Regions from separate parts of the Arthrobacter sp. GW822-FHT05G07 genome, predicted to be linked through region 2. Evidence: riboswitches for the same ligand, from Rfam matches in the RefSeq annotation. Region 2 holds a riboswitch; each other region holds the start of a gene.
The links. Region 2 has a riboswitch for cyclic di-AMP ahead of AC1RJY_RS20095 (NlpC/P60 family protein). Riboswitches for the same ligand answer to the same signal wherever they lie in the genome.

Region 1 (7,920 bases), on a different contig from region 2:
GGAGTGATCGCCATGGTTGAACGGCTTGCGGCGAACGCCCGTGCGTTGGCTGAGGGCCTCGCGGCAATCCCGGGCGTCGAGGTCCTCAATGATGTCGTCTTTACGCAGGTCTCGGTGAGCTTCGGCAGCGACGACCGCACGCACCGCGTCACGCAACGGCTCATGGCCGAGGGCGCGGTGTGGATGTCGGGCTCGGCCTGGCGCGGCCGGGAGATCCTGCGGATCTCGGTCAGCAACTGGTCCACGGACGCGGGGGATGTTGCAGCGTCCATCGCAGCGGTCCGGCGTGCGGTGGAGGCCGAACCGGAGGCGTAGCGCTCAGAAGTTGCTTCCCCGCACCACGTAACGCCGGAACGGGCGCGTTACCCAAGTGGTGAGCAGCAACGCCACGACGCTCGCCATCCAAGGGTCCATGACGTTGCGGACCAGAAGGAAAACCACAGCGTAGGCCAAGGTCCACGTCAAGGCCCGGAACACGCGCCGGGACAGACTGCCCCTCAACATCGCTTTCACTCCCAGTTCACGCCGAAGCTCGTGGACCGGAATGCGGCGCAGGTTTCGGTTCAGACGCGCCATACCGCGCAGGTCGGCCAGGGCGGTTCGTACGACGTCGACACGGGAGTCAGCGTCGTCGGTCCAGTCGACGGGTACTTCATGGACGCGCAGACCACAGCGTTCAGCGATCACCAGAAGTTCGGTATCGAAGAACCACGAGTCGTCCGTGGTGTGGGGGAGGAGGCGGTGCGCTACGTCGGCGCGGACGGCCTTGAAGCCGCACTGGGCGTCGGAGAAACGAGCCCCCAAGACCGTCCGCAGGAGCGAGGTGTAGCTGCGCGAAATGAACTCACGATGCGGACTGCGGGTGACACGGGAACCCGGCGCCAAACGCGTGCCGATGGCGAGGTCCGAGTGGCCGGAGATCAGCGGTGCCACAAGGGGCGCCAGCGCGGAGAGGTCCGTGGACAGATCCGCTTCCGTGTAGGCAAGCACAGGTGACGGCGACGACTGCCAGACCTGGCGGAGAGCGTTCCCGCGTCCCCTCTCTTGGAACCGCACCACCGTCAGTTCAGGGAGTTCACGGGCAAGACGCTCGGCAATCCTCAGCGTGCTGTCTGTGCTGGCGTTGTCCGCCACGGTGATCCGGAACGTGTGCGGAAAGGACCTCGTCAGATGCCCGTGCAGCTGGCGGAGGTTGTGTTCCAGGCGCGCTTCCTCGTTGTAGACAGGGACGGTGAGGTCCAGGACGGGAACCACAACACTGGTGTCAACGGGGAGACGTCGGGGCTGGGGGCTCGGACCCGTCTGGCCTTGGAGGAGAGCCGGGTGACCAGTGGGCAACGCCGCGCCACGCAAGCGAGCCGAATGAGTCCTTCGTGCCAAAGCGCTGGTGGTGGGATCTGTGAGCGTCATGTATCCAGCATGGGACCGCCGATTATGAACGCTTTAGGCGGTAGCTGTGACCTCACTGTGAACCACGTGCTGGAGCTGTGAACCACGTGCTGGAGCTGTGAACCACGTGCTGGAGCTGTGAACCATGCGCCACAGCTGTGAAACGGCAAAAGCCGCGCCCGCTCCCGCCATTCGCTCCAGTTGGTACTGGTGCAAACGGCGGCAACGGGCGCGGCGATAAAGCGGCTCGGCTTAGTACCAGTTGTTGGCCAAGTGGAAGCCCAGAGCGGCGGACGGGGATCCGTAACGCTCCTTGATGTAGTTCAGGCCCCACTTGATCTGGGTCTGGTAGTTGGTTTCCCAGTCAGCGCCGGCAGTGGCCATCTTGGAGGCCGGCAGGGACTGGACAATGCCATAGGCACCGCTGGAAGCGTTCATCGCCGTGGTCTTCCAGTTGGATTCCTTCTCCCACAGCGTGTTCAGGGCAGCCATTTCACCGGCGCCCCAGCCGTAGTTGCCCAGGATGCTGAGTGCATAGGCCTTGGCAGCAGCGGGGTCGTCAACAGCCTTGGGTGCTGCAGCAGCTGCTGCGGCTTCCGCGGCGGCGGCGGCAGCAGCGGCGTCGGCTGCTTGCTTGGCGGCAGCGTCAGCAGCAGCCTTCTCAGCAGCAACCTGTGCGGCGGCCTGATCGGCGGCAGCCTTCTCAGCAGCAGCCTGTGCGGCGGCGGCCTGGTCTGCGGCAGCCTTCTCGGCAGCGGCCTTCTCAGCGGCTGCCTTGGCAGCAGCGTCAGCAGCGGCCCTGTCAGTTGCGCCCTTTTCGGCGGCAGCATTCAGGGAAGCGGAGATCTCAGCCGACTTGTTGGAGTTGACCTGGGCGCTCGCTTGGGTTCCGGCTACGCGGCTTGCCTCGGGGAGGGTCAGTGCGGCGTTGGCGGCGGTTCCGAGCGATGCAACGCCCAGTGCAGCTGCCACGACACCGGCTACGACGGACATGCGGTGGCCGGACTTACCCTGGCGGGCTGCGTTCTTGAGGACGGACTGCGACTTGGTGAGCGGTGCGTTGTTCTCGTCGCGGCGACGCGCGGAAGGGCGCGTCTGATCGTTAAATTCAGACATGTGATTACCTCTCAGCGCCTGCGGAGTTAGCTGTCGGGTTCGGATGAGGTCATCCGGCCGCGCATCACGCTGCGGCTTCACCCCAAGGGCCGGCAAAAAGCCTGGCCCGGAGACTCTGGGTCCCCCGTCTCTGCCTCGGAGAAAGAACGGACTCCGGGAAGTGGCAGAGCTCGGCGCATCCCGGATGTGGGCCTGCTAGGGGCGACCCACCCTTTCGACGGTACAGGAGGTTTCCGCAGAAGTCACATTTAGGTAACAGAGATCACGACGCCGGTGAGTCGCCTTGCCCGATTCGTTACAGGCCTACGGTGCTCACCGTGGGAAGTCGAAGGGCGAACTCCGTGCGCCCCGGCCGTGAGGTCACTTCCACGCTACCGCCGTGAGCTGAAACAATGGATTCCACAATGGACAGGCCGAGTCCGGAGGTGCCTTCAGAGCCCGATCGTGCGGCGTCGGCGCGGGCAAATCGCGAGAAAATCCGGCCCTGGAAATCTTCCGGAATGCCGGGGCCGTTGTCCGTCACGCTGACCACGGCGCTGCCATCGGCGGAGAGCATGACGCCGGTGACCACAGTGGTGCCGGGGTCGGTGTGTTTGCGGGCGTTGGACAGCAGGTTCGCCAGCACCTGATGCAGTTGCGTGGCGTCGCCGCGGACCGTGATGGGCTCGTCCGGGAGCTGGAGCTGCCAGATGTGATCGGGTGCCATGACTTTCTCGTCGCTGACCGTCTCGATCACCAACTGAGTGAGGTCCACATCCTCAACTTTCACGGGTTGGCCCTCGTCCAACCGCGCCAACAGCAGCAGGTCCTCCACCAACGTGGTCATGCGTTCGGACTGGCTTTGGACGCGAGCCAGCGACTTCCGGCCGTCTTCGGTGAAGTTCTCGGTCATCCTCAGCAGCTCGGTATAGCCCCGGATGGCGGTCAGGGGAGTCCGCAGCTCGTGCGAGGCATCGGCCACGAACTGACGCACCTTCGTTTCGCTTTCCTGGCGGGCTTCCAAAGCGCTGGAGACGTTGTTCAGCATTTGGTTCAAGGCATAGCCGACACTGCCCACTTCCGTCCCGGGATGAGAAGCCGACGGCGGTACGCGCACCGCAAGTGCCACCTCACCGGCGTCGAGAGGCAGCCGCGAAACCTTCGTGGCCACTTCGGAGAGCTGCTCCAGCGGACGCATGGTGCGGCGGATGATCACGGTGCCGGCCAGGCCGATCACCACCAGGCCGCCCAGCGAAACCAGCACCATGGTCCACACGAGCGAGGCCTCCGCACTCTGTTTGTCCGCCAGCGGCAGGCCCGTCACAATCACGTCGCCGTACGCGGTTTCGACCGCTACCAGACGGTAGTCGCCGTTGGACAGGGAACGGTCCACTGGCCCGTTGTCCCTGGGGAGCGAGAGCAGCACCTGCTCGTCGTCGGCCGAAAGCGAGACGCGGTTACCTTGGGCATCGATCAAACCGGAGCTACGCACGGTTGAGCCGTCGATCCTTGCGTTGAGCGTGCCAGCCGCTTGGCCGCGCGCCTCCAGCGGATCAGGCCTTCCGGAGGGTGACGGAAAGTTCGACGGCGGCCTGCCGAAGTCATTCGCGCGGCTGGACGCCTGTTCCAGCTGCCTGTCGAGCTGCTTGTTGAAGACCATGTCCATGGACGCGTAGCTGACCACTCCCACGGCAGAGCAAATGGCGACCAGCAAGGCCATGGCCACCAGGACCAATCTGGTGCGCAGGTGCCACGTGGAGGGGTTGAGCCAGCTGCGCTGTGTCTCTAAGGCCGCACCTGACCTTCTGGCCACTCCTGAAAGTGTGCTCAACGCCTAGTCCGCGGGCTTGATGACGTATCCGGCACCGCGGATGGTGTGGATCATGGGCGGGTGGTTCGCTTCGATCTTCTTGCGAAGGTAGGAAATGTAGAGCTCCACGATGTTGGCCTGGCCGCCGAAGTCGTAGTCCCACACGCGGTCCAGGATCTGGGCCTTGCTGACCACTCGTTTGGGGTTTTCCATGAGGTATCGCAGGAGCTCGAACTGGGTGGCGGTGAGGGAGATGTCCTCGCCGCCGCGGGTTACTTCCCGGGTGTCTACGTTGAGGGTGAGGTCACCCACCACCAGCTCGGCAGTGTCCATGGCGGCCACCCCGGAACGTTGGACCAGGCGGTGAAGGCGCAGGAGCACTTCCTCCATGCTGAAGGGCTTGGTGACGTAATCGTCCCCGCCGGCAGCCAAACCGACAATGCGGTCCTGCACGGCGTCCTTGGCGGTAAGGAACAGGGCCGGAACTTCCGGCGCGAAGGTGCGGATGCGGTTGAGGACCTCCACGCCGTCGAAGCCGGGGAGCATGACGTCGAGGACCAGCACGTCCGGCCTGAAGTCCTTGGCCAGCTTTACTGCCCCCGGACCGTCGCCGGCTACCGCCACGGACCACCCCGCCATGCGCAGGCCCATGCTCATGAGCTCGGCAAGGCTGGGTTCGTCGTCCACCACCAGGGCGCGGATCGGTGAGCCGTCCGGGTGGGACAGCTGGGGAAGGTTGTTGGTCATGGAGTGCGAGGAGGCCATGAGACAACTCTCCGTTCTGCCGGTAAGCCAGCGCTATGCCCGTCCTGTGAGGACGCTGTGAACTCCACCCTAGCGAGGTGGGAGTGCAGGGCCACGTAAGTCGGCGGCGGAACTTTATCTCCCGATTCCCTCTGTTTTCTACAGCTTGTAGCAGATTTCGGGCAGAAAATCGGCGAGAAAAGCAGCCTGCGATTGGACAACAAGTGTTTCAGATCGTGAGATTCCGCTTGAGGGGGGTTCACTGCAACAGAGGTGCTCAAAATGCCAGAAGAGTCGAAGAAAATTCAGCAGAGGGGCAATAATCCCTACTTCACCCGAATGAAATGGCGTTCATTTATGACGCCTGCGGAATTGTGATTTGCAACACAATAGACCTCTACGTCTCAAAATGTGGACGTTTCCGCGCTTTGTTACTTGCGTGTTGCCATTGTTACGTTGCACACTTCCAATGTGAACAAGAACTCAACAGCACCTGCAGCCGCAGCAACCTGGCCCAGCACACCCGCTGGCCATGATGACCGCTGTTGTCGAATGCAAGCCTAACTTTCCACCCCAAGAAGTTTCAGGCATTCGCCCCCTTGCCCAGCGTTGGGCGCCCCTCCCCAAACTCATTGCGGGGACAACCAGCATTCGAAGCCGCGATGACGGCTATTCACTTTTGAGGTAAGCACTCCATGTCAGTTGCATCTGGATACGTCCACATCTCCGTCCGTAACGCCAACAAGGCCGCGTCAAACGCAGGGCTTCGCCCCGGCTTCGGAAACCGTCCCGGCTACTCTCCCGCTCCACAAGGAGCCGGGCAGCAGGCTCCCGGATACGTGCCGCAGGGCTACAACCCCAACTCCTACGGCCAGTTGCGCGCAGTCCCCACAGCAGAGCCGGCGCCCATGACGGCGCCCACCCCTGTGATTGCCCAGTCGGACAAGCTCCGCCCCGTTGCCAACGACAACGTAGCCCGCGGGTTTGTCCTCTACATGGGCATTGACGAAGAAACCGCAGCCGCTGCAGGAACGTCCATCGCCAAGCTCGCCCAGGAAATCCGGGCATACGCTCAGTCCCTCGTGACCGGCGCGGAGAGCTACGCCGCCGTCGCAGTTGCCCCCGCCGGGGCACCCGGCTCGGCACTCGACGTCGTGCGTTCCACCTTCGGTGACCCCACCGTTGCCGCACGCCAGCGCACCGAGGCCGCACGTCCGGCGCCGCAGCAGGAATCCCGTCCGTCGGGCGTGCTGATCGACCTCGCACGCCGCGAAGTGCACCTCGACGGCGAATCCCTGAACCTGACGTTCAAGGAATTCGAACTCCTCAACTACCTCGTCGAGAACGGCACCCGCACCGTGGGCCGCGATGAACTCCTTGAGGGCCTGTGGCGCAACGCCGAAGAGGTGCCCAACGAGCGCACCATCGACGTCCACATCCGCCGCCTCCGTTCCAAGCTCGGCCGCCTTGCCAACACCGTCCGCACGGTCCGAGGCCAGGGCTACCGCTTCTACGAGCACCCCGAAGTTATTGTTTGGGCAGCACCCGAATACTCGATCTAGTCTCAGCACATAGCGCCCGTCTCCCGTGAGGAGGCGGGCGCTTTCGCTTTGGCGGGACGATCCCGCGGCAGGGCTGCGTGCCGCCACCACCCACATTGGCCGCGGAACCCGCTCAACACACCCGCTGCGCCGCGTGTCTGGGGTGCTTGGAAGTCAAAGTTGGTGACGGCGGACCGGCTGCTCTCTTCCAAAGAAGGTCAGGAAGCCCCGGGCCGAAGAGAACGTGGGGCGGATAGGGTTGGGGTATGAGTGACCATCACATTAAGCGCCTGGTGATCATGCGGCATGCCAAGGCAGATTGGCCCATGGGCGTGCCTGATCATGAGCGTCCCTTGGAGGAGCGCGGGCACCGGGAAGCTCCGCTGGCCGGAAAATGGTTGCTCAAGCACGGCGTGGTTCCCGATTTCATTCTGTGCTCGTCAGCGTTGAGGACCCGGCAGACCTGCACCTGGGTGTGCGATGAGTTGGGGGACAAAGCTCCGACGCCCAAACTCGAGGACGGCCTGTACTCCGCCTCGGCCAACCGCATGTTGACGGTCATCAACCATGTTCCGGACACCGTGACCACGCTGATGGTGATCTCGCACATGCCTGGAGTCCAGGATCTGGCCATGCATTTGGCTTCCCGCGATTCGGACCACGACGCTTACATGGACGCCGCTACCAGTTACCCAACGAGTGCGTTGACGGTCATGGAAACGGAAAAATCGTGGGCTGAGCTTGATGGGCAGGACGCGCGGCTGACGCACTTCAAGGTGCCCCGCCACTAACCCAAACTGGCTGGCATTAGTGGTTGTTTTCAGGGCTCAGAACAATCACTATTGCGAGTTGCTTGGGTCCCCGTAGGCCAGCTGCGGCATGCACATGCAGCGGATCTCGAACACCGGCAGGCCCGCCGCTTCTTCGCCGTGCCCTGTTGCGATCAGGTATTCGCCGTCGAACATGTACACCGGCAACTGCGGCGCCATGTACTCGTTGTAGCGGCTTGGGTACACCCACTGACCACGGATGTCGAAAGCGGGAAGCGCATAGGGATCCCGCCGGTTATGGGCGCTCGGATACAGTGCGTCGTCGATCATGATGTAGCTGACCAAGCCATACGTGTGATGGTGGTTCATGTCCGTGGGAAAGAGGATTGCTTCCACAGTTGGGCCCCTTCAAAGATTTCGACGACTGCACCCCGGGCGGCGCAGATAGCTCGGTAAGGTTAGCCTAAGCTAACGACTCTCCGGTCGTCGAATGTTCCACTGTGTGACCTTGATCGCTCCTGGTCAGCCCTGCGGCAGGGGTAATTCGGCCGCTATTTCGCGCAGCATGCTC
Region 2 (7,920 bases):
GCAAGGTTCAAGGGCGGGAGTCTCGGACAAGCGCGGGATCCGTGCCTGCCCGCCGCCGCGAACGTAGCCCGGCCACTTTGAAAACCCCGGACGCCACCAAGAGTGTCAATATGGCCGCCGCCATGTGCGTGTAGAGCATGAGGTGGACCGAGCCGCCACTTGGGGCCGCACCGTTAGCCGGCGCACCCGCGGCAGGAGACGTAGCCTGACCGCCGTGCAAGTGATCCAGGATTCCGCTGCCGGGGAAGTATCCGCCAAAGGCGTCAAAGCCCAGATGCAGCAACTGCTGGGCCACGCCGGACAGGAGCAGCAGTAACAACGGCCCATGCACCCAGCGGGCAAGCAGTTGGGCGGCCAGGCAGCCGAGCGCGGCGAGGCCCAGGAGCACGGGTATGGCTGGTGCGCTGCCTCCGGCGACCATATGCGCGGCCAAGCCCAGGGCCACAGCTGCCAGCCCTGCAACCCAAGCCAACTTCTCCTGCACAAGTGGTGTGCGCATCGCAGTCCCTTCCTCCACACAGGCTATGTGGAGGAAGCCGGGCGGAAAAGGGGCCCGGGAGCTAAGCGAGGAGCGTGTTCACCAACCGTGCCGCAACCTTCGCGGTCCGGGAGTCGATGTCGAACTCCGGATTCAGCTCGGCCACGTCCAGGTGCAGCAACTTTCCGCTGGCAGCCACTTGCCGGCAGATCGCGCTGATCACCGGCAACGGCACACCGTAAGCGGCCGGCGCGCTCACCCCGGGGGCCACCGACGCCGGCATCACATCCAGGTCGATGGTCAGGTACAGCACGTCCACTCCCGCCAGGAAATCAGCAACGAAGACCTCCGCAGCTTCCGGCGTGCACAGCTCATCAAGCAGGTACTTCACGCCCAGGTCCCGGGCGGTGTTGAAGAGCGTCCGCGTGTTGTTGGGCTCCGAAATTCCGACGACGGCGTACTGCAGTTCGCGTCCCGCGGCAGCTTCCGCGTGGGCCATCTGCAGGAACGGCGTGCCCGAGCTCGGCGTCGGCTCGTCCCGCAAGTCAAAGTGCGCGTCCAGGTTCAGCACACCCAAACGCTTGCCCCGGACCGCTTCGGAACCGGCCACGCCCAGATAGCTGGCGAACGCGGTCTCGTGGCCGCCGCCAAGCACAACGGTGAGGTTGCCGGCGTCGAGCAGTCCCGAAATGGCGAGTCCGGCGCGCTCTTGGCCCGCCTCCAGTGAGTCGTCCTCCACAACCACATCGCCGGCGTCGAACACGTCACGGTCAAGGTGGAAAGCCAGCGGACCCAGCGCCGAACGGATCGCGGCCGGAGCCGCGGCGGCACCCACGCGTCCTTTGTTGCGGAGGACGCCGGCGTCGCTGCAGAAACCCAGCACGACGGCGGGACGCGAGGCTGCTGCGGCGGCGGACACGGTGTGGGGTGCTACGGCTTGCCACCATCTCCGGTGCTCATTGCCCTCGCCGTCAAAACGACCCGTCCACGGAGTGGGGGAGACATCTACGGTGAGGGGCATGGTTTCCATGGTTCAAGCACACCGGACCCGGGCCCCGAAAACCAGCCGTTCCGCCGCGGGAGTGTCTGAAACCCCGGACTCACCCGAGCCCGGAAGCCCGGCGAGGGCTTACTTGACCCCGAGCAACTCTTCCACGGTTCCAATGCCGAAGAACAGCAGGAACGCCGCAGCCACAGCCCACATCAGCGGGTGAACTTCACGGGCACGGCCCTGGAACGTGCGGATCAGGACGTATGAGATAAAGCCTGCGCCGAGGCCGTTCGCGATGGAGTACGTGAACGGCATGAGGGCGATGGTCAGGAACGCGGGAATTCCGACGCCCCAGTCCTGCCAGTCGATCTTGCCCACCTGGGAGACCATCATGAAGCCCACAACTACCAGTGCGGGAGCCACGGCCTCGAACGGGACCAGGTTGATGAGCGGCGTGAAGAACATGGCCACAAGGAAGAGGGCGCCGGTGACGATCGAGGCGAGTCCCGTCCGTGCGCCTTCGCCGATGCCTGCGCCTGACTCGACGAAGATCTGGTTGGAGGAAACCGAGGCTCCGCCGCCCACGATGGCCCCGAGGGCGTCTACCTGCAGGACTCGGTCCACGTTGGGAATGTTGCCGTCTTCGTCCACGGTTCCGGCCTCGTTGGCCAGGCCCACCATGGTGCCCATGGCGTCGAAGAAGATGCTCAGGAGGATCACGAACGCCAGCAATGCTGCAGCGATGAAACCGAGGTGTTCAAACGCGCCCAACGGGTTGGCCTTGCCGATCAGGGATAGATCCGGGGCACCCCATTCGGTGAGCGTGGGAGCAACCAGGGACCAGCCGCGGGGGTTGACGTTGGTGCCGTCAAAGCTCGGGCCGATGTGGAGGGTGAATTCGAGGATGGCGGCCAGCGCAGTGGAGACGACGATGCCGATCAGGATAGCGCCGCGGACCTTGCGGACCACCAGCGCGATGGTCAGGATCAGGCCAACTGCGAACACGAGCGTCGGCCAGCCCATGAGCTTGCCGTCCACGCCCAGGCCCAGCGGGACGGTGGTTCCTGCGGCATCGGGGATGCGGCGGACAAAGCCTGCATTGACCAGGCCGATGAGTGCAATGAAGAGGCCAATGCCCACAACAATTGCCGTCTTCAGGGCTTCCGGCACGGCCTTGAACACGGCAGTCCGGAAGCCGGTGAGCACCAAGATGAGCATGGTGATGCCGGACAGCACCACGAGCCCCATCATGTCCGGCCAGGTCAGTCCGGGGTGGGACGCCACCGTGACCGCGACGAAGGCATTGACGCCCAAGCCCGTGGCCACGGCAAACGGGTGCTTGGCCCACGCGCCCATGAGGATGGTCAGGATGCCCGCCACGAAAGCAGTGGTGGCTGCCACGGCTGTGAAGCCCAGGGATGCGCCGCTGGAGTCAGGTCCGGAGAGGATCAGTGGATTCAGCACCACGATGTAGCTCATGGCGAAGAAGGTCGCGAACCCGCCCCGAATTTCCCGAGAATACGTGGATCCGCGTTCGGAGATCTTGAAGTAGCGGTCTACTGCAGAACCTTGTTTCAGCATGAAGGTCTCCGGGGATCGAGGGGAGTTTGCTCTCAAATCCTATGTTGTCCGGTGCGGGCCCTCCGAACGATTCGCCTACTCTGTAAGGAAGCCAACACTAGGAGAAACCGCCCCATGCGTACCATCCGCCCGCTTCTGGCCGCCGTCGTCGCTGCTCTTGCTTTTGCGTCCGCCTTGCTGTTTTCCGCGGCTCCGGCGTCCGCGCACGACGTCGCGGAATCAACCGCGCCAGCCAACGGTGCCAGCGTGGCGGAAGTCCCGGCGTCGGTCTCCATCACGTTCAACAACCGCCCTCTCGCGATTGGTTCCGGAGTCACTGTGACGGCCGGCGGCGAGAACTGGGCGGACGGCCCGGTGGAAATCATTGACAACCAGGCCGTTCAGAAGCTCCGCGAAGGCGCCCCCGCAGGGGAGTACACGGTGGTTTGGCGTGTGGTCAGCTCCGATTCGCACCCCATCGAGGGCACCTTTACGTTCACGGCCGCCGCAGGAAGCACGACGACTGCGAGCGGCCCGGCTGGGGCCTCACCGTCGGTCTCGGCTCCCTCAGCCGCAGTACCCACGGCGGGCACCGCAGCGCCGGGGACGGGCACCAGCGAGCCGGCCGCTGATGCCTCCCAGCCCTTCCCGTGGAGCATCGTCGGGTTGGCTGTTGTTGCTGTTGGTCTCGTTATTTATCTTGCTGTTACCGCACGGAAGAAGCTGGCAGCTTCAAACGACCCCGAGGGCGATACTCCCGCGGAATAGCGCGGTTTTCTACGTAGCTGCGAATATCTCGAAACGATTACCGCGACACGCCAGAGACCCATTTCCCGTTACTTAAATGTGACTTCGACGGAATCATCGCGTACGGTAGTACCTGTGCCTGTTCCACGTAGCGGGCACTTCCGGCCTGATTGCCTAGCTCTGCCGCAGTCCGGAATCCGTTCGCAGACAAACCTACGGCAGAGACGGGGAACCCAATTTAGGCCGCTTTCGAGCGTGCCTTGGGGTGAAGTCACGAAGCTTCCGCTGAACAGCGGGGGATAGTGGCCGGGTGACTCCCATCCGAATCCGACAGCTAACCTCGCAGGCATCGGGAGAGGCTCTTTCATGTCTTCACGCATTCTTCGCGGCCGTCGTAAGGCGGACAGCGTACGTCCTAATCCGTTCATCTCCATCTCGAAGGCAGTGGCCAGCAACGCTTCCGGCGCTGGCCGTCAGGCAGCTGTTATCGCAGCAGCCTCGGGCCTCGTTTTGACCGGTTCCATTGCTGCTCACGCAGCTGAGGCCCCGGTTCAGCGCGACTCCAGCCCCGCAACGGTCGCTGAGACCGTTTCCGAGGCACCCACCAAGGTTGTTACCGCTCTGGCAACGGCTACCGTCAACTTCGAGCGTCCCGCTGTTGCTTCCGTAGCAGCTCCGGTCATCGAAAAGCCGGCTCCCGTTGTTGAGGCTCCCGTAGTCCAGAAGGCAGCTGTCACCACCGCTGCTGCAACGGCTCCCGTCGCCGCCCAGGCTGCGGTTGCTGCTCCCGTGGCTGCCGCACCGGTTGCCGCTGCTCCCGTAGCTGCTGCCCCCGCCGTTGGCGGCGTCAATGCAGCCATGGTTGCCTCGGCTTACGCACAGATCGGCATCTTCCAGGACTGCACCGCCATGGTCGAGAAGGCCCTTGGTTCCGCAGGCATCCCGGTAGGCGACCTCGGTCCCATGCAGTTCATGAACTACGGCAAGGTCGTCAGCGATCCTCAGCCCGGTGACATGATCGTCCAGTCCGGCCACGTTGCCATCTACATCGGCAACGGCCAGGCAATCAGCGGTGGCATCAACGGCAACCAGACGGGCATCCACCCGATCAGCTGGTTGACCGCAACGGGTCCCCTGACCTACGTACGCGCTGGCGCATAAAGCCTCACGCTTCAGTTCAAAAACCGGCGCCTCCCAAGATTAACGTCTTGGGAGGCGCCGGCTTTTGGCGTTAAGTTCTGTTCATAAAAGTCCAGCGCGGGAAGTACGACGGCGGTTCTGCTGGCCTGCGTTGGTGAGGTGGCTTGTGTTGGTGAGGTGGCCTGTGTTTGCCGGACATGACCAGCCAGGCGATGGCGGTGGCGGGGGCTAGGCGATGGCGATGACGCTAGGCGATGGCGATGCCGGGACCTGCCGGCAGGGCTACCTTGGTGGAGATTGCCTGGCCCACTGCCTTGGCTTGCCGCAGCACTTCCTTGGGAGACGGGGTGATCAGGTCCCCAACGCCCACCAAGTGCATCCCCACCGCCCGCATGGCGGCCGCGAAGTTCTGGCCAACGGCTATTCCAAGTTCGGCGAGCATGCGGCGCAACTGGCTTTGGGCGCAACGCGTCACTACTACGTGGTCCGCCAGGAGGACACCGTTGGCTGTGTGGACTGCCCACTGGCGTGGAGTGGATTCGAGGGGGCCTGATACGTGGAGGCCTGTTCTCAGTCCGGCCGTGGTCATGCTGGCCGCCAGTCCGTACCCGATCTGGCGGGAGGGGTCTGCCCCCAGGAAATCAAGGCGTACGGCGCGGGTGGTGTTGCGAACGTCCAGTTGATGGTTGGCGGCGTAGTTCCGCAGGTGACGGAGGATCTCGTTGCGTTCCTGCATGGCTGCGGGATCAGCGGCATCAGTGCGTTGAAGCATGCCTGTATGAACAGAAGGACCTGTGGTGGACAGTGCACCGAACCCGTCTACGACGATGGAGCCCACGCCGAAGCGGCTGAGCTCGCTGGCAACTGCCAAACCGGACAGGCCGGCTCCGATGACCACGGTGGTGGTGCGTTCCGTGGCGGAATCAGGCGTGAGTGACACTGCTTGGTTCCTCCTTGACGTGTGTGCCTTACGGCATCGCGTGGGATCGCGTCCGAGTTCCCCAAGCGGCCGCAAATAAATGGCCGGAGTGTGTGGTGTGAAACACGTTCGCCGGCCATTCGGTGACTCGAACACTACCGAACTTTTTCGGCCATGGATAGCCTCCGCGACTCCGCGTTTTGTGTGTTCGTCCGGAGCGCAATGTGGAAGGCCGGGAACCGAGCCCGGACCGTTATGCACATAGCCCGATGTCGCCTTGATTCGCCACTGCCGACCGAGAATAGTTGGGATTGGGAGGAGAAATTTCCGGGTTTCTCCTGCCCCGGCCATTGACAATGAAACAGTGAGGCAATCCGACGAGGAGAACCTCTGGCAGAATAGCCGGAACATCAAGCAGTAGGTGGAGAGGCAGGCCCCCATGGACCAGCACGGCAGACACAGTGAAGAGCCACAGGACGGCCAGGATCAGGCTGTGGAACCAGGTGGCATCGTGGTCGGAGTGGACGGTTCAGAGCACGGGCAATGTGCTTTGGTTTGGGCCGCGCGGGAGGCTGAACGTCGGCGCCTTCCTTTACATATCGTCACGGCATATTCCGTGCCCATCTTTGCCGCCTCCGGGCTGGATGGCGGCTACGCAACAGTCGACGATTCCGTGATTCGCGAGGGCGCGGATGCGATCGTTCGGCAGGCCCTGGATAAGGTCTCCGGATATGCCATCGACGTCGATGCTTCTGTCGAGAACGGCGACGCCGCTGGTGTCCTGTTGGATCTTTCCAGCGAGGCCGCACTCCTTGTCTTCGGGAGCAGGGGTCGCGGCGGATTTGTTGGGCGTTTGCTTGGCTCGGTCAGCAGCGCTTTGCCCGCCCACGCCAAATGCCCCACGGTGACAGTCCCGCTCTACTGTGCCGATCGCCTTGGTGAAAGCACTGAGGACAAACACATCAAGGCTGAACATGCCAAGGCTGGCCCACGTACTGTGGAAAATGTGGTTGCCGTAGGCGTGGACGGTTCCGAGCAGGCCCGCGTGGCCGTGCTCGAAGCTGCCGAGCAAGCACAGCGCATGGGCGCGAAACTCCGGGTGATTTGTGCCGTACCTCAGTACAGCGGTTCCCTGGCATGGGTTCCGGCACCCTTGGACCGGGATGCCTTGTTTGCGGATATCAAAGTCCAGCTGGACGCCGGGGCTGATTGGCTCAGAAGCCATTTCCCTTCATTGCCCATGGAAACGGAACTCAGGGATGGTTCCCCCGTTGATGTTCTGGTGGAAACCAGCCGCAGCGTCGAGCTGGTGGTTCTGGGTACACGGGGCCGTGGCGGCTTCGCGGGGATGCTGTTGGGTTCAACATCGGACGGAGTCCTGCATCACTCCAAGGGGCCGGTAATGGTTGTTCCGGACCGTGACGATCCCAGGCTCGCTGACCGCCACAAGTTTGGGCCTATGCTCGGCGCTGCTTAAGCCGGATCCTGTTACGTCCATGGACAAGAAACAGCCCGGGGAACCGTCACAGGATCCGGTACTGGTTCTGGACATCGCCGCAATCCGTGGACCCATGCTGCCGGAGGTCGGCGGCAAGGCAGCCAATCTAGGCGAGTTGGCCAGCGTCGGCCTGCCGGTTCCGCGGGGATTCTGCCTGACAACTGCTGCCTACCGGCGGGCGCTCTCGGGTGCTGGTCTGGAGCCTGTCTTTGCGGCTTTGTCGGAAGCTGATGCGGCCGGGTTGGACCAGCTCAGTGGGCTTGCCGCTCGTGCCCGGTCTTTGGTGATCGATGCCGGGGTGCCCGAGGGGATCGCCGAAGCGGTGCGGTCTGCATACCAAGATTTGGGCGCCAACGTACCCGTCGCCGTGAGGTCCTCGGCCACCGCAGAGGACTTGCCGTTCGCAAGTTTCGCCGGACAACAGGACACCTTCCTGAACGTTGTGGGCGTGGATGCAGTCTTGGATGCCGTGAGCCGCTGCTGGGCGTCGCTCTGGACAGACCGCGCCGTGGCCTACCGGACCACTAACGTGATCGACCACGCAACTGTGGCCTTGGCTGTAGTTGTGCAGGAAATGGTGAATTCCG
Region 3 (7,920 bases), on a different contig from region 2:
GGACCCGTCGTTGCGGGGTTTCAAGGTCCGCAGCGCCAGGGTGACCGGCGCGCCCAGGACGAGGAATACCGGGACGACCATGGTCAGGGCCATGTGGTCGAGCATGTGGGCGCTGAACAGGATCCGCCCGTAGACCGAGGGTCCGCCCGAGGTGAAGAACACCAGCGCGGCCAGTCCGACGAGCCAGGCAACACTGCGGATCCATGGCCAGGAGTCCCCGCGGCGGCGCAGGCGCTGCGCTGCGCGCAGGTATAGGTACGCGGCGAAAACGGCGAAGGCGATCCAGAGCCAGTCCGGGCGCCAGATGGTGAACCAGCGTTCGGGGGTCAGTTCCGGCGGCAGAAGGTAGCCGGTGAGGATCTCGGCGGGCGTCAGGGCCGGCCGGATGTCTTCGCCGGCCGGTGGCGGGGTGCGGCTCAGTGCGGCGGCGAGGCCGCTGACGGCGCCCATGATCAGCAGCTCCACGACGATGAAGCGCCACAGCAGCCGGGTGGCTTGCCCGGTCCGGTTTTTTACGCTCAGCGCCGGAATGAGCCGTTTCCGATGCAGGTACCCGATCGCTCCCAAGGCGATGGCGGCCGTTGTTTTCGCCAGGAGCAGGACACCGTAGGGGGAGGCAAGACCGGCCGGGAGTTCGATGCGGATGGTGGCATTGATGATTCCCGAGGCCACGACGAGGACAAAGGCGAAACCGGCCAGGGTGGAGAACCGCTGCAGGACCGCCGCGGTGTCTTTGCCGAAAGCGGTCCCGCCCACGGCCAGCGCGATCAGGCCGCCCAGCCACAGACATACACCGACCAGGTGCAGACCGAGGGAGTTGATGGCCTGTTCGTGGTCGTTGCCGCCGGCCGCGTGGCCGATCAACACCACCGGCAGCAGGCCGCCCAAAGCCAGCAGGGCCGCGGCGGCCAGGCCCGCGCCGGACCGGACGCCGAAGGTCAGGGTGGCCACGACCGCGGAGATGATGACCACCCACAGCCAAGCCGCACCGTTGGGAAGCTCAGTAATGTAGGAGACGATCTGGGCGGCGAACTCGCGGCTGCCGGAGACCGGAACCCCTGCAATATCGGCGAAACTGAACACCAGCACCGCCCCGGCCGAGAGAGTCCACACCAGGCTCGCCACCGAGGCCAGCACCATGATCCGGCTGAACGCCGGATGCTCATCAGCGGCCGCGATCTCCGCCGCCGAAAGGTCCGCCGTGCGGGACGCGGATCCGCGGCCCTTGCGGCCCCGCAGCACCGGCGGCACGATGAAGGCCGCGAAGACCAGGGCGCCGATGGTGGCCGCCGCTGCCACGTTCTGCACGGTCTGGGCCACGCCGTAGCCCCAGCGGACCAAGGCGCCAGGATCGCGGGTTTCAGCCGGCAGGGTCCCCCTGCCGTAGGCCGTCGCCACCAGGACCACGATCACGGCAATCACGCCGGCCGCGGCCAGCCACCGCAATTTCGGCGAGGTAGCCGGGCTGCCGCCGGCGGCGGGGGCTTTCAAAGCCACAATGGTTCCCTAACACTGGTCCCGTACCTGCCTCCCCAATGGCCCGGGAGTCAGGCGGCACCGGTGCGTTCCGGCGCCATTCAAGATTATCTGTAGAGTTGTTCAGACGTTAATCGGTGGCTGCCTGGATACCGCCAGGATCCCCGAGTCCGGGCCCGTGTGACACGGCCCGGACACGCCAGAAGGCAAATGCGACGCATTAGCAGGTAGAGGTAGTCTTGATGAATGACGGGAACAGCACAGGCAGCGCCGATGCCCAGCCAACCGGGCAGCGACTGCGCCGTCCGGCTGATCGATGCCGAGAAGGTCGAGGCCGTCAGGTCCCGGATGCCGGCGGATACGGACGTGACGGATCTGGCCGTAATTTTCGGGCTGCTCTCGGACCCCGGACGGGTGAGGATCCTCATCGCCCTGCTCGAAGGGGAGATGTGCGTGTGCGACCTGGCCGCCACCACCGGTCTGAGCGAATCCGGCGTTTCCCATGCGCTGCGGCTGCTGCGCGGCCCGCGTGTGGTGCAGGTCCGTCGGGCCGGCCGGATGGCTTACTACTCGCTGGCCGACTCGCACGTGCGCATGCTGCTCGATCTTGGCCTCACGCACGTCGGACATGCCGGCCAGGACCGGCTGAAAATGGTCAGCAACAGCTAACACCCGCCCCCGCCCCGCCCGCACCCGGCCCTGCGGTCGCGGCCGGACGGCGGTACTCAGATGGGTGATCCTGGAATTGAGGGCCCGGTCTGGCTTCCTACCCTGCCGCCGACGCTGGGCGAGTACCTTGCACCGAACCTGCAGCCTGTTCCGCTGATCCCGGCATTGACACTGCTGGCCGCGGCCCTTTACCTTGCGGGCGCGATCAGTCTCTGGCGGCAGGGCCGGCACTGGTCCCCGGTGCGCACGGCATCCTTCCTGTTCGGTTGTCTGGCCATCATCGTTGTCATGGGAGCCGGGATCGAGGGTTACGGGCTGCGGATGTTCTCCATTTTCATGTTTCAGCAGCTGACCTTGATGATGGCTGTCCCGCCCCTGCTGGTCATTGGTTCCCCCGGGACCTTGCTGCTGCGGGCGACCCCGCACGGCCGGTTGGGCCGGCCGGTCCTGAGGTTTGCCCTCTGGGGTCTGCGGTCCCGTTGGGGCCGGCTGGCCATTCACCCGGCCTTCATGGTGCCGTTGTTCCTGCTCAGCTTCTACGGCGTCTATTTTTCCGGGCTCGCGGACCTGCTGTTGCCGAACTGGTACGGGCACGTCGGGCTGGAATTGTTGTTCCTGGCCGCGGGCATCCTGTTCACGGTGCCGCTGATTTCCGCTGATCCGCTGCCGAGCAGGCAAACACACTTCGGCCGGCTGCTGGACATCTTTGCCGAGATGCCGCTGCATGCGTTTTTCGGCGTCGTGATCATGATGGCCACCGCACCCATGGTGAAGTTCTTCGCCGCACCACCGGAAAGCTGGAACGTGGATCCGATGCAGGACCAGGGCCTGGCCGGCGGGCTGGCCTGGTCGTACGGGGAGCTGCCGGGGGTGCTGCTGTTGATGTTTATCCTGGTGCGCTGGCAGCGGGACGAGGCCCGCGGCTGGGCCAAATCCGAACGCAAGGCGGCGGTAGTGGGGGACCCGGACCTGGACGCCTACAACGAATACCTGCGTCAGCTGGCCAACCGTCCGGTGCGCCGGCGATGAGAACACCAGGCACCCCACAGTCCGCGCCCGCATACCAGGCTCCGGCGCCCGTGCTGCCCGCGTTGGGACCCGGTGGCATGCTGCGCTGGGCCTGGCGGCAGCTGACCAGCATGCGGACGGCCCTGTTCCTGCTGCTCCTGCTCGCGGTGGGCGCCGTGCCGGGCTCGTTGTTCCCGCAACGCTCGGCCAATCCCGCACTCGTTACCCGCTATATCAAGGACAACCCCGGGTATGGGCCGGTCCTGGATGCGCTGCAGATGTTCGATGTCTACTCCTCGGTGTGGTTCTCCGCGATCTATCTGATGCTGTTCATTTCGCTGGCCGGCTGCGTCACGCCACGTGCTGCCGCGCACTACAAGGCCATGCGGTCCCGGCCGCCGCGTACCCCCAAACGCCTTTCGCGCCTGCCGGAGTACGGCACCCTGGTGCTGCCCGCCGACGCCGGAGTCCCTGCCGCTGCCGCCATTGCGGACGCCGCGGAAGTGCTCAGGAAACGCCGCTACCGGGTGGAAGTCAGGGACGCGGACGGAACGCGGCCGTCTGTGGGTGCCGAGCGCGGCTTCGTGAAGGAAGCCGGCAACCTGGTGTTCCACACCGCGCTGATCGGGGTGCTGGTCTGCGTGGCCGTCGGCGGCATGTTCGGCTACCGCGGACAGAAAATTCTCATCGAAGGCGGCACCTTCGTCAACACCCTGGTCAGCTACGACGCCTTCACCCCGGGAACCAACTTCAACACCGCCTGGCTGGATCCGTTCGCCGTCACTCTCGAGACATTCGAAGTCCGTTTCGACAGGGAATCATCCCGGCAGTTCGGCCAGCCGATCGATTTCACCGCAAAGCTGACCACCAAAGACGGAACGGAGTCCCCGGCACGGGAACAGATCCTGAAAGTCAACGAACCGGTCTACTTCGGTGAAACCGGGGTGTTCCTCGTCGGCAACGGCTACGCCCCGGTCGTCACGGTAAAGGACGGCACCGGGAAAACCGCGTTCAGCGGTCCCGTGGTGTCCATCCCCAACGACGGGGTGTACACCTCCTCGGTGGTGCTCAAGGTCCCGGACGCGGCACCGTCCCAGCTGGGCTTTGTCGGGTTCTTTCTGCCTTCGGCCATCAAGAACGACCAGGGTGTGTCCTACAGCTTCGATCCCGATCCCCTGAACCCGCAGCTGAACCTGAATTCATACTACGGAGACCTTGGACTGGACACCGGAGCCCCGCAAAACGTCTATGTCCTGGACGTGGCCAAGCTGACCCAACTCAACGGCAGGGACCTGCCCGCCGGGGGCATCACACTCGCCCCCGGTGGCACGTACACGCTGCCCGACGGCAAGGGAAGCATCAGCTTCGACGGGCTGAAACGCTACATCGGAGTGGATGTGCGCAGCACCCCCGCCCAAGGTGGGGTCCTGGCGTTTTCCCTGCTGGCCGTGACAGGCCTGATGGTTTCGTTATATGTGAACCGGCGCCGAGCCTGGGTCCGCGCCGGCACCCACGAGGACGGCAGGACGATGGTCGAGTACGGCCTCCTGGCCCGAGGAGAAGACCACCGCCTGGCCGCAGAGGCCACCGCCATCCGCGCCCTGTTGGCACGGCGATGGCAGCTTCGGGAGGAAAACAGTGGCGTATAGCTTCCTGCTGTCGTGGCGTTGGGTGGGGTGGCTGCTGCTGGCCGCACTTTTCGCCGCCGCATGCATAGGCCTGGGAAACTGGCAGATGGACCGTCGGAACCAGACAGTGGCAGAGATCCGCAGGGTCCAGGAGAACTACGACAAACCCCCCGCGCTGTTTCAGGACGCCCGCCCCTACTTCGAGGTCGCCGACCCCGACGCGAAGTGGACAACCGTTGCAGTGTCCGGCCGGTACCTTGTCCAGGACCAGAGAATCGTCAGGAACCGGCCCAATAACTCCGTTGCCGGATATGAGGTAGTGGTTCCGTTCCGGCTTGCTTCCGGTGAAACGATCGTGATCAACCGGGGGTGGCTGCCGATCGGCAACCTTCGGCCCGGATACCCCGATGCCGTGCCGGCCCCGCCACCGGGCGAGATCTCCGCGGTGGTGCGCATCAAACCCTCCGAACCCGACCTTGGCCGGGACGCTCCCGAGGGACAACTGGCCAGCATCGACCTGCCCTACTTCGCGAGCCAGCTGGGCTATCCCTTGATGACAGGCAGTTACGGGGTGATGGCCTCGGAGTCCCCCCAGCCCGCCGTAGTTCCCCAGCAACTTGCCCAACCGGCCGTCAAGGAAGGATCAAACCTGTCCTACGCCATGCAGTGGATCACCTTCGGGGTTCTGGCGTTCGTCGGCTTCGGATACATGGCACGTCAACAGGCCCGCATCCACCGTGAGGAGCGTGAAATCCCGGACGAATCCGCGCAGACAGCAAGCACCGTCCAGCAACCCCGTCATCCCTCCGCGCCCAAGCGTTCCCGCGCCGAGGAAGAAGACGCCCTGCTGGACTCGATGGGACTGTGACCCTGGCGCAGGGCGGCGGATTCCCGCGCAGCGCGGGTCATGGACAATCCCCAACGGACGGACATCACGGCGCGCGGGAACCATCCTGCGCTGGGCCTCGTTGAGCCTTTGGCTGCACATCTGAAGAGACGCACAGCAATTGCGTACCGGCCGCCCGCCACGGCCACCGGATAGCGTCCGCGCCTGCACGACACGGGAACGTAGTGTCACGAAATTGTAACGATGATGCTTTGCGGCTACTATTAATTCAGGTTTTTCTGTACTGAGACCCTTGATGCCCCACGCTGAACCCCGCCCGGGGCATCAAACGACTATCCCTTTTTGACGGCGGGGGTGGAGGACCCAGGATCGGCAGTAAGCCTGCCTTGGGGTGAAGCCGTGATGCCGGTGGCCAGAAAGCCGCCGGGCACGGCCGGGCTTTTTCCTTGGCCCGAACCCGACAGCTAACTTCGCAGGCGAACCGAAAGGATCGATCCCCCTTGTCTTCTGTATCCCCCCATGGCCGCCGCCGAAAGCCAACCTCCGGTTTGTCGCCCCGCGTGGCCGTCCCGATGATGTCCCCCACGAGCGGTCGCCACCGACCCCTGCCAGGCGCAGGGGCGCGGGCGAGCCGCCGCAAACAGGTCACCGCAGCCGCCACGCTGAGCGTCGCCGCGCTGTTGACCGCAGCGCTCACCGCCGCCCATGCCGGCCCGGCCCCCACCGGCACCGCCCCTGCCGTGCAGGCGTCGGGAACCGTCGCTGCCGGCGCACCCGTCCAAGCCCCTGTCGGGGCTTCGATCAGTTATGAACGACCAGCTGTCACCACCGAGCAGGCACCGTTGCCGGTACCCGCCAAGACCCCCCTAGCTGCTGCCGGCGCGGCCGCGGCGACGACCCCGGCGGCCTCCCCGATCCCCGCTGCGGCCCCTGCTCCTGCGCAACCTGTCTCAACAGCCCGGCTCGGGGCGCCCTTGGCCGGCATGTCGGTCACCTCGCCGTTCGGTATCCGCACCAGCCCGATCTCAGGCACCGGGGAGCTGCACACCGGCCTTGACCTCGTGGCAGCCTGCCAGACCGCAGTATTCGCCGCCGGAGCCGGGACCGTCGTGGAAGCCGGATGGTCCCCCTATGGTGGCGGGAACAGAATTGTGGTGGACCACGGCAACGGCCTGAAGAGCACCTACAACCACCTGGCCTCCATCGAAACCTCCGTGGGCGCGACCGTGTCCGCCGGCCAGCGGCTGGCCGCAGCCGGAACCACCGGCAACTCCACCGGCTGCCATCTGCACTTCGAGGTACTTCTTAACGGACAGACCGTGAATCCGCAGGGATGGATGTAAGCCTCGCCCATCGCCCACGATGCCAGGGTCAGAGTCCTGATGTGCCCAGGAAGACGTGGCTGAAGGCGAAGAAGATGGTTGCGGTAACAGCCACGTAGAGCAGCGCGGTAATGATCCAGCCGAACTCACCGACAACGCGGGCCGTTCCGGCGGGTACTTTGATGACTCCATGGGTGATGTTCCGGGCCGTGACCCAGACGAACAGGGGAATCATTGCCGCCCAGACGATCATGCAGAAGGGGCAGAGGATGTGGATGGAGTACAGGGCCTGGGACCACAGCCACACGGCGAAGCCAAACCCAAGCGTGACACCTGTCTGCAGGCCGGCCCAGTACCAGCGGGCGAACGTTGCACCGGAAAGCAGGGCCATGCCCGTGGTGATGATGACGGCGAACGCCACGATCCCAATGAACATGTTGGGGAATCCGAAAACGGAACTCTGCCAGGTCTGCATGACCTGACCGCAGGAAATCCAGGGATTGACGTCGCAGACGGTTTTGTAGCCGGGGTCTTTGAGTACCTCGAGTTTCTCCAGGACCAGGGCGCCGGAGGCGAGCCAGCCGATGACGCCGGTGATGACCAAGAGCCACCCGAACGGCTTGTTGCGGGTCATGCGGGGAATATCCGGCCCCTCAGCAGCTGAAGCAACCCCACGATCGGAGGGTTTCACGTTCGCGGCGGGTTTTGCGGTGCTGGTCATGGCAGAAGTCCTTTTAGGTGGTCTGGCGGCGGGCTTGGTAATCATGATCCCGCAGCTGCGGTAGTGATCAGTGCCTTCAAGGTTCCTTTTTGGGAGATCCCCAGGATCCGGGCACTGACGCGGCCTTGAGTGTCCAGCACCAGGGTGGTGGGCACTGCACGGGGCGGGACGTACTCGGTCATGCCCAGCAGGATGCCGCCATCGCTGTCATCGAAGCTGGGATACTCGACCTTGAAGGTCCGCTCAAAA

Region 1: it holds a riboswitch for cyclic di-AMP, as region 2 does, so the genes downstream of both, AC1RJY_RS13900 (aggregation-promoting factor C-terminal-like domain-containing protein) here and AC1RJY_RS20095 (NlpC/P60 family protein) in region 2, are expected to answer to the same signal.
Region 3: it holds a riboswitch for cyclic di-AMP, as region 2 does, so the genes downstream of both, AC1RJY_RS21390 (M23 family metallopeptidase) here and AC1RJY_RS20095 (NlpC/P60 family protein) in region 2, are expected to answer to the same signal.

The regions. Positions count from the first base shown of each region.
Region 1 is NZ_JBXALT010000007.1:223,162-231,081, forward strand. Features, by position in the region: gene AC1RJY_RS13890 (pyridoxal phosphate-dependent decarboxylase family protein) at 1-315, shown strand, start outside; gene AC1RJY_RS13895 (dolichyl-phosphate beta-glucosyltransferase) at 319-1,410, opposite strand; gene AC1RJY_RS13900 (aggregation-promoting factor C-terminal-like domain-containing protein) at 1,642-2,505, opposite strand; cyclic di-AMP (ydaO/yuaA leader) riboswitch at 2,509-2,667, opposite strand; gene AC1RJY_RS13905 (sensor histidine kinase) at 2,801-4,297, opposite strand; gene AC1RJY_RS13910 (response regulator transcription factor) at 4,319-5,059, opposite strand; gene AC1RJY_RS13915 (winged helix-turn-helix domain-containing protein) at 5,734-6,600, shown strand; gene AC1RJY_RS13920 (SixA phosphatase family protein) at 6,846-7,370, shown strand; gene AC1RJY_RS13925 (hypothetical protein) at 7,419-7,745, opposite strand; gene AC1RJY_RS13930 (LysR family transcriptional regulator) at 7,872-7,920, opposite strand, start outside.
Region 2 is NZ_JBXALT010000012.1:183,202-191,121, reverse strand. Features, by position in the region: gene AC1RJY_RS20115 (hypothetical protein) at 8-499, opposite strand; gene hutG (formimidoylglutamase) at 561-1,508, opposite strand; gene AC1RJY_RS20105 (NCS2 family permease) at 1,608-3,050, opposite strand; gene AC1RJY_RS20100 (copper resistance CopC family protein) at 3,165-3,797, shown strand; cyclic di-AMP (ydaO/yuaA leader) riboswitch at 3,972-4,139, shown strand; gene AC1RJY_RS20095 (NlpC/P60 family protein) at 4,143-4,937, shown strand; gene AC1RJY_RS20090 (FAD-binding protein) at 5,164-5,856, opposite strand; gene AC1RJY_RS20085 (universal stress protein) at 6,275-7,312, shown strand; gene AC1RJY_RS20080 (PEP/pyruvate-binding domain-containing protein) at 7,332-7,920, shown strand, end outside.
Region 3 is NZ_JBXALT010000014.1:76,976-84,895, reverse strand. Features, by position in the region: gene AC1RJY_RS21415 (bifunctional copper resistance protein CopD/cytochrome c oxidase assembly protein) at 1-1,497, opposite strand, end outside; gene AC1RJY_RS21410 (ArsR/SmtB family transcription factor) at 1,723-2,145, shown strand; gene AC1RJY_RS21405 (cytochrome c oxidase assembly protein) at 2,206-3,174, shown strand; gene resB (cytochrome c biogenesis protein ResB) at 3,171-4,802, shown strand; gene AC1RJY_RS21395 (SURF1 family cytochrome oxidase biogenesis protein) at 4,792-5,649, shown strand; cyclic di-AMP (ydaO/yuaA leader) riboswitch at 5,948-6,121, shown strand; gene AC1RJY_RS21390 (M23 family metallopeptidase) at 6,129-6,971, shown strand; gene AC1RJY_RS21385 (vitamin K epoxide reductase family protein) at 7,000-7,671, opposite strand; gene AC1RJY_RS21380 (TlpA family protein disulfide reductase) at 7,713-7,920, opposite strand, start outside.